Regions from separate parts of the Bradyrhizobium sp. GW821-FHT13H05 genome, predicted to be linked through region 2. Evidence: predicted binding sites of a transcription regulator. Region 2 holds the regulator's gene; each other region holds the start of a gene.
What was found. The regulator LexA, encoded in region 2, represses DNA repair genes until DNA is damaged. The targets are predictions, from matches to a motif close to TGTTCNNNNTGTGTTCNG.
Positions count from the first base shown of each region.

Region 1 (4,095 bases), on a different contig from region 2:
GGTGTAGAAATTCAGCCGCACCGGAATGCCGAAGCGGTCGCGCAGGGGATTGGTGAGCAGGCCGGCGCGGGTGGTGGCGCCGACCAGGGTGAATTTCGACAACTCGATCTTCACCGACCGCGCCGCCGGGCCCTCGCCGATGATGAGGTCGAGCTGAAAATCCTCCATCGCGGGATAGAGCACTTCTTCCACCGCGGGGCTCAGGCGGTGGATCTCGTCGATAAAGAGCACGTCGCGCTCTTCGAGATTGGTGAGAAGGGCGGCGAGGTCGCCGGCCTTGGCGATCACGGGACCTGAGGTGGCGCGAAAGCCGACGCCGAGCTCTTTGGCCACGATTTGCGCCAGCGTGGTCTTGCCCAGGCCGGGGGGCCCGACGAACAGCACGTGATCCAGCGCCTCGCCGCGCTTGCGCGCCGCCTCGATGAAGATCGACAGGTTCTTGCGCGCCTGCTGCTGGCCGACGAAGTCGGACAGCGATTGCGGGCGTAGCGCAGTATCGCCGACATCGTCGCTGCGGCGCTCGGGCGACACCATGCGATTGGCCTTGGGATCGCTCACTTCGCGAGCTCCTTCAGCCCGAGCCGGATCAGCTGCGCCGTCTCGGCATTCTCACCCGCACTGCGCGAGGCCGATGCGATGGCCGCAGCGGCCTGCGGCTGGCCGTAACCGAGATTGACCAGCGCGGAGATCGCATCCGCGACCGGGCGCGGCGCGCGCTGGTCGTCGATGGCGCCGGCGAGATGCACCACCGCAGGATCGACATTGGCGAAGGCCGGCGCCTTGTCCTTCAATTCGGTGACGATGCGTTCGGCGACCTTGGGACCGACACCGGGCGTGCGCGCCACCGCGGCCTTGTCGCGCAGCGCGATGGCATTGGCGAGATCGGAGGGCGCCAGCGTGCCGAGCACCGCGAGCGCGACCTTGGCGCCGACGCCCTGCACGGTCTGGAGCAGGCGAAACCATTCACGCTCCTGGTCGGTGCGGAAGCCGAACAGTTTGATCTGGTCCTCGCGGACGTAAGTCTCGATCGACAGTACGGCAGCTTCGCCGGGCGAGGGCAGATGCTGCAGCGTGCGGGCCGAGCAATGCACCTGGTAGCCGACGCCGCCAACGTCGAGGAGGACATAATCCTCGCCGTAGGAATCGATCAGGCCCTTGAGCTTGCCGATCATATTCCGACCACCTTCAGCCGCAGTGCCGTGCTCTGGCGGTGATGGGCGTGGGTGATGGCGATGGCGAGCGCGTCGGCAGCGTCCGCGGACGGCGGCTCGGCTTTCGGCAGCAAGATCTTCAGCATCATCGCGATCTGGTGCTTGTCGGCGTGACCCGCGCCGACCACGGTCTTCTTGACCTGGTTCGGCGCATACTCGGCGACACTGATGCCGAACATTGCGGGCGCCAGCATGGCGACGCCGCGGGCCTGGCCGAGCTTCAGCGTCGCAACGCCGTCCTTGTTAACAAAGGTCTGCTCGACCGCGGCTTCCATTGGCTTGTGATCGGACAGAACGGCCGCGAGCCCCTCATGGATCGCGAGCAGCCGGCTCGCCAGCGGCAGATCGTCCGGCGGTTCCACCGAGCCGCAGGCGACATAGATCAGGCGATTGCCGTCGGCCTCGATCACGCCCCAGCCGGTGCGGCGCAGGCCGGGGTCGATGCCGATGATGCGAACGGGGCCACGAATCGGGAGCACGGTCATGGGCCAGTGATAGCGGCTGGCCGCCGTGGGGGAAACAGAAACAGAACGGAAGTCCCCGAAGAAAGGCGGTCTCGTGCCCCGGGCGCGGCGCAGCACGAAGTGATGCGTTGCAGAACCGGGGCCCATGTCGCCGCCGGCACTTGAGGCGCCATGGGTCCCGGCTCTGCGCAGCAGCGTTTCACGCTGCAGCGCGTCCGGGACACGAGGGCGGCCTCAGCCGCCCATCTTCGCCATCAGCGCGTCCGACACCTCGAAATTGGCGTAGACCTGCTGGACGTCGTCATGCTCGTTGAGCAGGTCCATCAGCTTGAGCAGCTTCTCGCCGGTCTCGTCGTCGACGGCGACCGTGTTCTGCGGCTTCCAGATCAGCGCGGCCTTGCGCGGCTCGCCGAACCTGGCTTCCAGCGCCTTGGCGACGTCGCGATAGCCTTCGGTCGAGGCGTAGATCTCGTGGCCGCCTTCGCTGGAGATCACGTCGTCGGCACCGGCCTCGATCGCGGCATCGAGCACCGCGTCGTCATCGGCGACGCTGCGGTCATATTCGATGATGCCGGTGCGGTCGAACATGAAGGAGACCGAGCCGGTTTCGCCGAGATTGCCGCCGGACTTGGTGAAGAAGGAGCGGATGTCGGAGGCGGCGCGATTGCGGTTGTCGGTCAGTGCCTCGACGATGACGGCGACGCCGCCGGGGCCGTAGCCCTCGTAGCGGATCTCGTCATAGTTCTCGCCCTCATTGCCGAGCGCTTTCTTGACGGCGCGCTCGATATTGTCCTTCGGCATGTTCTCCTGGCGCGCCGCGATGATCGCCGCGCGCAGGCGCGGGTTCATGTTGGGGTCGGGCGCCCCCAGCTTGGCGGCGACGGTGATTTCCCGCGCCAGCTTGCCGAACAATTTCGACTTCTGGGCATCCTGCCGCCCCTTGCGGTGCATGATGTTCTTGAATTGGGAATGTCCGGCCATGCGTGGTCTTCTCTAGGGAATCGTCTGCCATGAGGTGAGCGTGGGAAGCGCGGCCTTATAGGCTGCCAACCCACCGGAATCAAAGGGCCATGCCGCGTTAAGGTAGCACTGTAAAGGTAGCCACCGTAACGGCCCGTGCCTAGATGTCAGGCACCGTTAACCCTGATTTCATTCCAGCCTGCGAAAATAACGCCCGACGGTTCCCCCACAAGAGAGACCTGATGGCGTTCGGACTATTTCGGAAGCGTCTGCCGGACGTGCCTGCGCCCGCCGCAGCGCCGCAGCCTGCGCAGTCGCCGGCCGATTCCGCGCCTGCCCCGGCCGCGGAGAGCGATTCCGCCAGGGAAATCCTGGAGCTGCTGGAACTCGAGCTCGGCGCGATGATTCGCCAGCTCGAGCGTGCCGCCAATTCGGTGGCCGGCGGCGCCGAGGCGACCGCCACCACGCTTGCCGCCATTCGCGACCGCACCGACGCCCTCACCGGCCGCACCAACGCCGCACAGTCGACCGCGTCCACCTTCGCCCATGCCGCCGACAAGTTCACCCAATCCGCGCTGGGCATCGGGGCGCAGGTCCGCGCCGCCGGCAAGCTCGCCGACGAGGCCAGCGCCGCGGCGCAGGAAGCCCGCGCCAATGTCGACCGCCTGCGCGAATCCTCCGCCGCCATCGGCAACGTCGTCAACCTGATCGCGCAGATCGCGCGGCAGACGACGCTGCTCGCGCTCAACTCGACCATCGAGGCCGCGCGTGCGGGCGCCGCGGGCAAGGGCTTCGCGGTGGTCGCCACCGAGGTCAAGGCCCTCGCGGTGCAGACCCAGGGCGCCACCGAAGAGATCACCAGGAAGATCGACGCGCTGCAGCGCGATGCCGCCGGCTCCGCCGATGCCGTGCACCGCATCTCGCAGGCGATCGAGGCGATCCGCCCGGTATTCGAGACCGTCAACGGCGCGGTCGCCGAGCAGAACGCCACCACCAGCGAAATCTCCGGCAACGCGGCCAGCGCCTCGGACTTCATCATCTCGGTCGGCGAGAGCGCCGCCGAGATCGATGCCGCGACCAAGGCGGCCGAGACCCATGGCGACAACGTCGCCAGCGCCGGCAAGGCCGTCACCACCTTCGCCCGGAAGCTGAAGTCGCGCTGCGCCGTGCTCCTCAAGCAGAGCGAGCACGACGACCGCCGCAAGACCGAGCGGCTGCCCTGCCATCTCAAATTCGAGACCGCGCGCGGCGTGATGCCGGTCTACGAGATCGCGATGGACGGCGTGCTGATCGGCGGCGCGGACGCAGGCCGGCTTGCACCACAAGCGATGATCGAAGGCACGCTCGAACAGGTCGGCGCCTGCCGCCTGCGCGTTGTCGAGCAGTCCAAGGCCGGCGCCCGCGCGCAATTCGCCAGTCCCAATGCCGAGCTCCGCGAGAAGATCGAGGACAGGCTGTGG
Region 1 is NZ_JBXAPO010000001.1:675,170-679,264, forward strand. Features, by position in the region: gene ruvB (Holliday junction branch migration DNA helicase RuvB) at 1-534, opposite strand, end outside; gene ruvA (Holliday junction branch migration protein RuvA) at 555-1,172, opposite strand; gene ruvC (crossover junction endodeoxyribonuclease RuvC) at 1,169-1,696, opposite strand; gene AC1RR3_RS03220 (YebC/PmpR family DNA-binding transcriptional regulator) at 1,910-2,656, opposite strand; gene AC1RR3_RS03225 (methyl-accepting chemotaxis protein) at 2,878-4,095, shown strand, end outside.
Region 1: a site for LexA is predicted at 1,727-1,744, ahead of ruvC (crossover junction endodeoxyribonuclease RuvC). Genes of this name have one in related genera too.

Region 2 (4,095 bases):
CCCTTGGCGACCGTCTTGTTCGCGTAGAGCGCGGCGAGGTCCGTCTGCGCGCTGCAATCACCGGCGCGATAGACCAGTGCTGAACGGGTCTCGTTCGGGACCCAGATCTCGAAGCGCCGCGCGATGGGCGTTGCCTGCGCCGAGAGGAAGGTCAGCACCCAGGTCCGCTCGGTGCCGGTCTGGTAGGGAATGCCGACGCCGAGATTGATTCCGACCTCGGCGGCCTCTTCCCAGCGCAGGAAACTCTTGGCGTTGTGCAGATCCCTGATGATCAGCGGCAGGCCCGCCTTCCAGGTGCGGCCGGGCAGGCCGAAGCCGCGGGGAAATTTGGTGTGGCGGGAGTTGAACTCGAACATGTCGGCGGTGCCATAGTAGCCGTCGACGAGCCCCATCTCGTGGGAGGTATCGGGATCGTTGTGCCAGAGCTCGATCGCGCCGACATGCGCCTCGTCGTCGCCGCAGAACAGCACCATCACGGCTTGCAGGAATTCACCTGAAAAGACCGGCACCGCGACGCCGCAGGTGAGGCCGGCCGCAAGCGCCTGGTCGGTCCGCTTGAAATAGGAGTTGGCGAATTTGGTGAGGATCACGGGATGGCCAGAGGCCCAGGCCTTGCCGGGAAGGCCATCGTCATATCCGAAGTGCAGGCTCTCGCTCACGGCCTTGAACGCGGACAGCCCTTCGCCATAGAGGCCACCGCCGAATTCCAGCCGCATGCGCGTGCGGTCAGGCACCCAGAGTTCAACGACGCGAATGAAGGTTTTCATCGAACGTGCCCGCCGCCTCAAGCCCAAGACAATAGTCCAGACAATAGCCAAGACACCTGCCGGGGCAGCATCGGCCATTTGCTTGCGGAACGGACGTTCAAAATTCAGGCAGGGCCGCGCAAACTTCGTGCGCCGGGGAGGTGCGGGGCTAATCCTGGCGGGTTGGATTCTCGGGGCGCAAACCACACCATCTCGCCGGCCACGGCCGGCGATGGCGACTTCAGTCCTGGTCCCGACCTGTAGCCGGGGGCGCTACGTCAGCCGATCGGCAGGCGTCGGATCGTCGGCCGGCTGTCGGCAATGATCTCAGGCTTCTGCTCGCGCTCGCCGAGCGGCTGGGTGACCGGCAATTGCAGCACGGTTGCGCGCTGACCTTCGACGAGCTGGGTCACCAGCACGTATTTGCCGTCGGGGAATTCGATCGCGTCGTGATGACGATCGGGAATGTGCGGATCGATCTTGCCGAACTTGCCGACGCGCGAATTGATCGTGCGCGTCCAGATCCAGCGATTGTCGTAACGGACGTTGTCGGCGAAAGCGAGCTCCGTTCCCGGCAGCAGACACACCGCGACGGACATGTCGGCTTCGGAGGCGAAGCCGCGCGTCGAGGTGCCGCGGAAGGTTGTCGTGACGATCGTCTCGCCGACTTCTGCGGGGCGCGTCGCGACGGCGTGCAGGCTGTAGTCACACATCGGGTGCTCCTCATTCGAAGATAGCAACCCGCGCCTCTGGTTTGGAGGCGCAGGCCTCTATCAGAGTGGAAGCCTGCAAGCGTCTGCTTGGTTGTGGGCAAATCTGCGGCTTGGGTCCGCAGGCTGCCATCACAATATCTTTTTCAGATGCACTGGGAACAAAGTCCGCTCCCGTGCATTTTGGCGTGCGTCTCCCTCAGCGACCAGCAGGCGCCGACCAGCCGGAATACTGCCAGGCCGGTTGCGAAGGCTGCGCAACGGCGTTGCGGGCATTGCGGAATTGCTCGGTCGTCGTCGTCGGCGTTGCCTTGCGGGCATGGTGCGACGATGCGGCGAAGGCTTGCGACGCCGATGCTGCGATCAGCGCCATCGTGACTGTGCTCAGGACGATCTTGCGCATGGTTGTCTCCTCGGTTTCTGAGAGGCCTTGCGAAGCGAAGTGCTTCGTGCGGCGTGCCGAGGATCTAGCGCTGGAGAGGTGGCCGGATAATCTGTGCAAAACCAGAAAGACTATCCAGCCGGAGCGGACAATCGTCCGCTCCAATTGCTCAGGCGCGGTCGTCAACCGACGCCGCGCGGACGGTTCAGTACTTCCGGTAAAGCCCGATCAGCTTGCCCTGAATCTTCACCCGGTTGGGCGGCAGGATGCGGACTTCATAGGCGGCGTTGGCGGGCTCCAGCGCGATCGAGGCGCCGCGGCGGCGGAAGCGCTTCAGCGTCGCCTCCTCGTCGTCGATCAGCGCCACCACGATGTCGCCGGTGTCGGCGCTCTCGTTGCGCTGGATCAGCGCCATGTCGCCGTCGAGGATACCGGCCTCGACCATGGAATCGCCGCGCACTTCGAGCGCGTAATGCTCGCCCGAGCCGAGCATGTCGGGCGGGACGCTGATGGTGTGGCTCCGGGTCTGCAACGCCTCGATCGGCGTGCCGGCCGCGATCCGGCCCATGACGGGCACCGCGACGGGACGCTCGCCCTCGTCAGCGGGCGGGCTGGACGTCGTACGCACCTTGCCAAGATTGCCCTCGATGACGCTTGGCGTGAAGCCGCGGCGGCTGCCGGCGGCAGCCTGAAGCTCAGGCAGCTTGATCACCTCGATCGCGCGGGCGCGGTTGGGCAGGCGCCGGATGAAGCCGCGCTCCTCGAGCGCGGTGATCAGGCGATGGATGCCCGATTTCGAGCGCAGGTCGAGCGCGTCCTTCATCTCGTCGAAGGAGGGCGGCACGCCGCTTTCCTTCAGCCGTTCGCTGATGAACCGCAGGAGCTCGTATTGTTTGCGCGTTAACATCTCGACCAAAATCCCCCGGTTGATGTCGTTCGATTCCGAGACGCTGAACTCGGCGATAAGCCGCTACATCCTCGAAACAAATCATGAACGGACACTATATGTTCGATACATGTTCCGCAACTGCTTAATTTACCGTGAACGCGACAAAGTTCGCGGAACGCGTGCGAACGAAGCGTTCAGACCGGCAGTCGCAACACCTCGCAAGGCGTACCGGCCTCGGCCTTCGGCGCGAATGGCGCGCGCACGAGAAGTGCCTGTGCCGCAGCGAGATTCGCAAGCAGCGAGGAATCCTGGTGATTGACCGGAAGGGCGATGAGCGTGCCGTCATCGCGCATGTCGAGGCGCGCGCGCAGATAGTCTTCGCGCTGGTCGTTGGCGCCGACGTCACGGCCGAGCACCGCGCGTTCACGGCGGTGATGAATCACCTGCTGGCCCGACAGCGCGCGAATCAACGGCACCATGAACAGGAAACCGCAAACGTAGGATGACACGGGATTGCCAGGCAGGCCGATCACGCGCATCGCCCCGAGCCGGCCGTTCATCATTGGCTTGCCCGGCCGCATCGCGATCTTCCAGAACGCCATCGAGATACCTTCGCCCCGGAGCGCCTGCTGGACCAGGTCGTGGTCGCCGACCGAGGCACCGCCGGTCGTGATCAGGATGTCGGCACCGCTCTCGCGGGCCTGGCGGATGCCGGCGGTGGTGGCCTCCAGCGTATCGGCAGCGACGCCGAGATCGACGGTCTCGGCGCCCTCGCTGCGGGCGAGCGCGTGCAGGGCATAGCCGTTGGAATAGACGATCTGGCCGGGGCCGGGCGTGGTGCCCGGCATTACCAGCTCATCGCCGGTGGCGAGGATCGCGACCTTCGGACGGCGGCGGACGGGCAAAAGCGGGTGGTTCATTCCGGCGGCGAGCGCCAGGTCGCGCTCGGTGAGCCTGATACCCTTGCGCAGCAGCACGTCGCCTTCCGAGAAGTCGACGCCCGCGGGGCGGATGTGCCGCCCCGTTACGGCCGCTTCCTTGATCGTGATGCGCTTGCCCTCGGCGACCGTGTCCTCCTGGATCACGACCGCATCCGCGCCTGAGGGAACGACGCCGCCGGTGAAGATCCGCACCGCTTCGCCGGCGCCGACCGAGCCCGCAAACGGCCGGCCCGCGGCGACCTCGCCGATCACGGTGAGTTGCGCGTCGATCTTCGCCGCATCGCTCGCCCGCACCGCGTAGCCATCCATCGCCGACATCGCCTCGGGCGGCTGCGTGCGCCGCGCTGCGACATCGCGCGCGAGTACGCGATGGAAGGCGTTGTCGAGGGCAACCGCTTCTTCAGCCAGCGGCTCTGCGCCGGAAAGC
Region 2 is NZ_JBXAPO010000010.1:65,979-70,073, forward strand. Features, by position in the region: gene AC1RR3_RS26575 (GAF domain-containing protein) at 1-767, opposite strand, end outside; gene AC1RR3_RS26580 (hypothetical protein) at 1,025-1,459, opposite strand; gene AC1RR3_RS26585 (hypothetical protein) at 1,656-1,859, opposite strand; gene lexA (transcriptional repressor LexA) at 2,044-2,745, opposite strand; gene AC1RR3_RS26595 (molybdopterin molybdotransferase MoeA) at 2,922-4,095, opposite strand, start outside.

Region 3 (4,095 bases), 120 kb from region 2:
GCAGGTCCTTCAGATGCATGATCCGCGGACGGCCGCTGTCGAGCGCCACCATGTTGACGCCGAAGCTCGTTTGCAGCGGCGTGAATCTGTAGAGCTGATTCAGCACCACGTCAGGCACGGCATCGCGCTTCAATTCGATGACGACGCGGTAGCCATCGCGGTCGGATTCATCGCGCAAATCGCCGATGCCCTCGATCTTCTTTTCCTTGACCAGCTCGGCGATGCGCTCGACCATCGTCGCCTTGTTCACCTGGTACGGGATCTCGGTGATGATGATCGCCTCGCGCTCCTTGCGGATGGTCTCGATCGCGACCTTGCCGCGCATGACGATCGAGCCGCGGCCGAGGTGATAGGCGGCGCGGATGCCCGCGCGTCCGAGAATGACGCCGCCGGTCGGGAAATCCGGTCCCGGCACGATGTTGATGAGCTCTTCGATGGTGAGCGCAGGGTTGTCGATCAGCGCGACGCAGGCGTCGATGACCTCGCCGAGATTGTGCGGCGGGATGTTGGTGGCCATGCCCACCGCGATGCCGCCGGCACCGTTGACGAGCAGGTTCGGGAACTTGGCCGGCAGGACCGATGGCTCGGTCTCGTTGTTGTCGTAGTTCGGCTGGAAGTCGACGGTGTCCTTGTCGATGTCGGCCAGCAGGGCCAGCGCCGCCTTGGTCAGGCGCGCTTCGGTGTAACGATAGGCAGCCGGGGGATCGCCGTCGACCGAGCCGAAATTGCCCTGGCCGTCGATCAACGGCACGCGCATCGAGAAGTCCTGCGCCATGCGGACCATGGCGTCGTAGATCGACTGGTCGCCGTGCGGGTGATACTTACCGATGACGTCGCCGACCACGCGGGCTGACTTGACGTACTTCTTGTCGGGCGTGTGCCCCTGCTCGTTCATCGAGAACAGGATGCGGCGATGCACCGGCTTCAGGCCGTCCCGGGCATCAGGCAACGCACGCGCCACGATCACGCTCATGGCGTAGTCGAGATACGACTTCTTCATCTCCTCGAAGATGGAGACGGGGCGAATATCCGAGGGTTGCGCCGGCTGGTCGCCGGGCTTGTCGTCGTCGTCAGCCAAGGGGGAATCCGATGAATTTTTATCTGGGAATCATATAGCGCATCGCGCCCCTGATAACCACCTTTGCAAGGTCCGGGGAAGCGCTTTTTCCGACTGTTTTTCCAGAGACTTACGCCCTCAGCGCGATCGCTTCGAACCGGGCCGGAATGAGCCGCCGGGAACCCCGTCTCAGGCCCCGAAAATCACCCGGTGCATGATGCGCCCGGGCACCAGCGTGAACAGGCCCGCCACGACCAACGCCCCCGCGAACAGGAGGATCATGGCGCGGCGATGATCGGCGACGCGATGGGTGTGCGCCCGCCACACCGCGAGCGGCAGCATCACCAGCGTGAAGATCGAGAGCAGATGGATCGGACTGAACGGCCCAAGCAGGCGGATCTGGTGGATCCAGAACGACGAGGCCGCCACCATCGCCATCAGCGCCACCCAGATCCAGCCGATCGTCCGGTGCGGCAGCGTGCCCTTGGGGGCGGCAAACTGGACGAGGCCGAGCACGAAGGCGGCCATGGCGGCAAAGGCGTGCAGCGGGATCGCCGGCGCGACCTCAAGCAGCGGCGCAAAGCTGATCGTAAGGCTGATCGCAAGGCTCACGTGAGGCTTCCTCCGACCGACAACCGACCCATGTGAGTAGGATTAACATAAAGTTAATACCATTCACATCGCGGCCGGACAAAGACTTGAGGCAGCACGTGAGGCAAGCTCGGAAAAACCGAGCTTTACCCGCCAATTGGTAAGAAATCCTGCGGCTCTGCGCGAGCAAGGTGACATCAGGGGCGAAGCGCCCCGCCCGCCTCAGAACGGGATGTCGTCGTCCATGTCGCTGTTGCGGCCACCACCGCCGCCGGCGGCTACCGCACGACGCGGTGCGCTGCTGACGGGACCGGAGGAGCCGAAATCGCCGCCCGGCTCGTCGCCGAAGCTGCCGCCTCCGCCGCCGCTGCGGCCGTCGAGCATCGTCAGGGTCGAGTTGAAGCCCTGGAGCACGACCTCGGTGGAGTACTTCTCGACGCCCGCCTGATCGGTCCACTTCCGGGTCTGGAGCGCGCCCTCGATGTAAACCTTGGCGCCCTTCTTCAGGTACTGCTCGGCGACCTTGCAGAGCCCTTCATTGAAGATCACGACGCGATGCCACTCGGTCTTTTCCTTGCGCTCGCCGCTGTTCTTGTCGCGCCAGGTCTCCGAGGTCGCGATGCTCAAATTCGCAATCGGCCGCCCGTCCTGGGTACGGCGGATTTCAGGATCCTTGCCGAGATTTCCAACCAGAATGACCTTGTTGACGCTTCCCGCCATCGCCGCTCTCCACTCCAAATCCCACTGAATTCATAAGGCCGGGCCGCGCCCCGCGGTCCTCTGCAACCTCTCTGGGGCGACCCTATACGCTTGCGAGGACCGATCAGCCCACCGGCCCTCGGGTTATCCCCATATATAGCACTGGACTGGCGTTTGTTCCAGATTTGTTCCTGCCCGGAATAATGCGGGATATTGGAGCGAACGGTGCCTGCATGCCGCCCCTATGCACGGTACTGGACGGAACCTTTTCCGGTTCCAATAAATGACAAAAAGCACTTAACATTCATCAAGTTAGGCACACTTCACTTGTCGCGCGACTGTTGCTTTTCAGCGACGGACTCTGCTCACCCGTTAAGCTACGTTTGCATTGGAATTAAGTTCATATGGGCGTCGCGCCTGATTGGCCGCTTCGGGGACTTCAAGAAGCGGACCGAAACTGGGGAGACTGCAATGAATAAGATTTTGATTGGTGCAATCGGTGTTGTGGCATTGGGCCTGCCGGCTCCCGCGAGCGCGGCGGATCTCGCCGCGCGGCCCTACACCAAGGCTCCGGCGCCGATGGTCGCCACCATCTACGACTGGAGCGGCTTCTACATCGGCATCAACGGCGGCGGTGGCTCGAGCCACAAATGCTGGGATTTTGTCACGCCCGTCACCGGCACTCTGGTTGGCGAAGGCTGCCACAACGCCACCGGCGGCACGGTCGGTGGCCAGGTCGGTTATCGCTGGCAATCGGCGAATTGGGTGTTCGGTCTCGAAGGCCAGGGCAACTGGGCCGACTTCTCCGGCGACAACATCAGCACCACGTTCGTCGGCACGGGTCTTCGCGACCGCTCCAAGATCAACGCCTTCGGTTTGATCACCGGCCAGGTCGGCTACGCCTGGAATAACGTGCTGCTCTACGTGAAGGGCGGCGGCGCCGTCGTGAGCGATCGCTACCGGAGCTACGATGTCGTCACCGGCCTCGAATTCGACCGGGCCAACGAGACCCGCTGGGGCGGTACCGTGGGCGCCGGCGTCGAGTTCGGATTCGCGCCGAACTGGACGGTCGGCTTCGAGTACGATCACATCTTCCTCGGCACCCGCACCATCGGATTCAGCGGCTCCGGCAACTTCCTTGCGGCCCCGCTCGGCGCCGCCACACGCTCTGATCGCATCAGCCAGGACGTCGATATCGGCCTGATCCGCGTGAACTATCGCTGGGGCGGCCCGCTCATCGCGAAATACTGATATCCCTCTGATATCATTGAGATCAAAGGCCGGCCTCGCGCCGGCCTTTTGCTGTGTTTCCGGGCTCGGAACAATTGGTCAGTGATTGTTACGTTTTGCGACTGTTGTGGCTTTTGGGAGACACAACTTGCGGCTTCACTGGTGTAAGCACGACATCAGTTGGACCACAGCGTCCGATGCCCTTCCCAATCGTGGAAGGCACAACAGAAACTGGGACTGGGATTAAGTTGAAAATGAAGAAGGTTTTGTTGGCTTCGGCCTGTTTGTTCGCTTTGGCTGCCCCCGCATCGGCGGCCGATCTTGCGGCCCGCCCGTACACCAAGGCTCCGGTGGCTGTGGCTTCGGTCTACAACTGGACCGGCTTCTACCTCGGTATCGTCGGTGGCGGCGCCTGGGAAAACGCTTCGGGCGACCCGAAGATGAAGGGTGGCTTCGTCGGCGGCACCGCCGGCTACAACTGGCAGACCGGTAACGTCGTGTTCGGCGTCGAGGCCGAT
Region 3 is NZ_JBXAPO010000010.1:188,950-193,044, reverse strand. Features, by position in the region: gene gyrA (DNA gyrase subunit A) at 1-1,078, opposite strand, end outside; gene AC1RR3_RS27185 (DUF2306 domain-containing protein) at 1,247-1,645, opposite strand; gene AC1RR3_RS27180 (single-stranded DNA-binding protein) at 1,871-2,368, opposite strand; gene AC1RR3_RS27175 (outer membrane protein) at 2,819-3,598, shown strand; gene AC1RR3_RS27170 (outer membrane protein) at 3,832-4,095, shown strand, end outside.
Region 3: a site for LexA is predicted at 2,523-2,540, ahead of AC1RR3_RS27180 (single-stranded DNA-binding protein). Genes of this name have one in related genera too.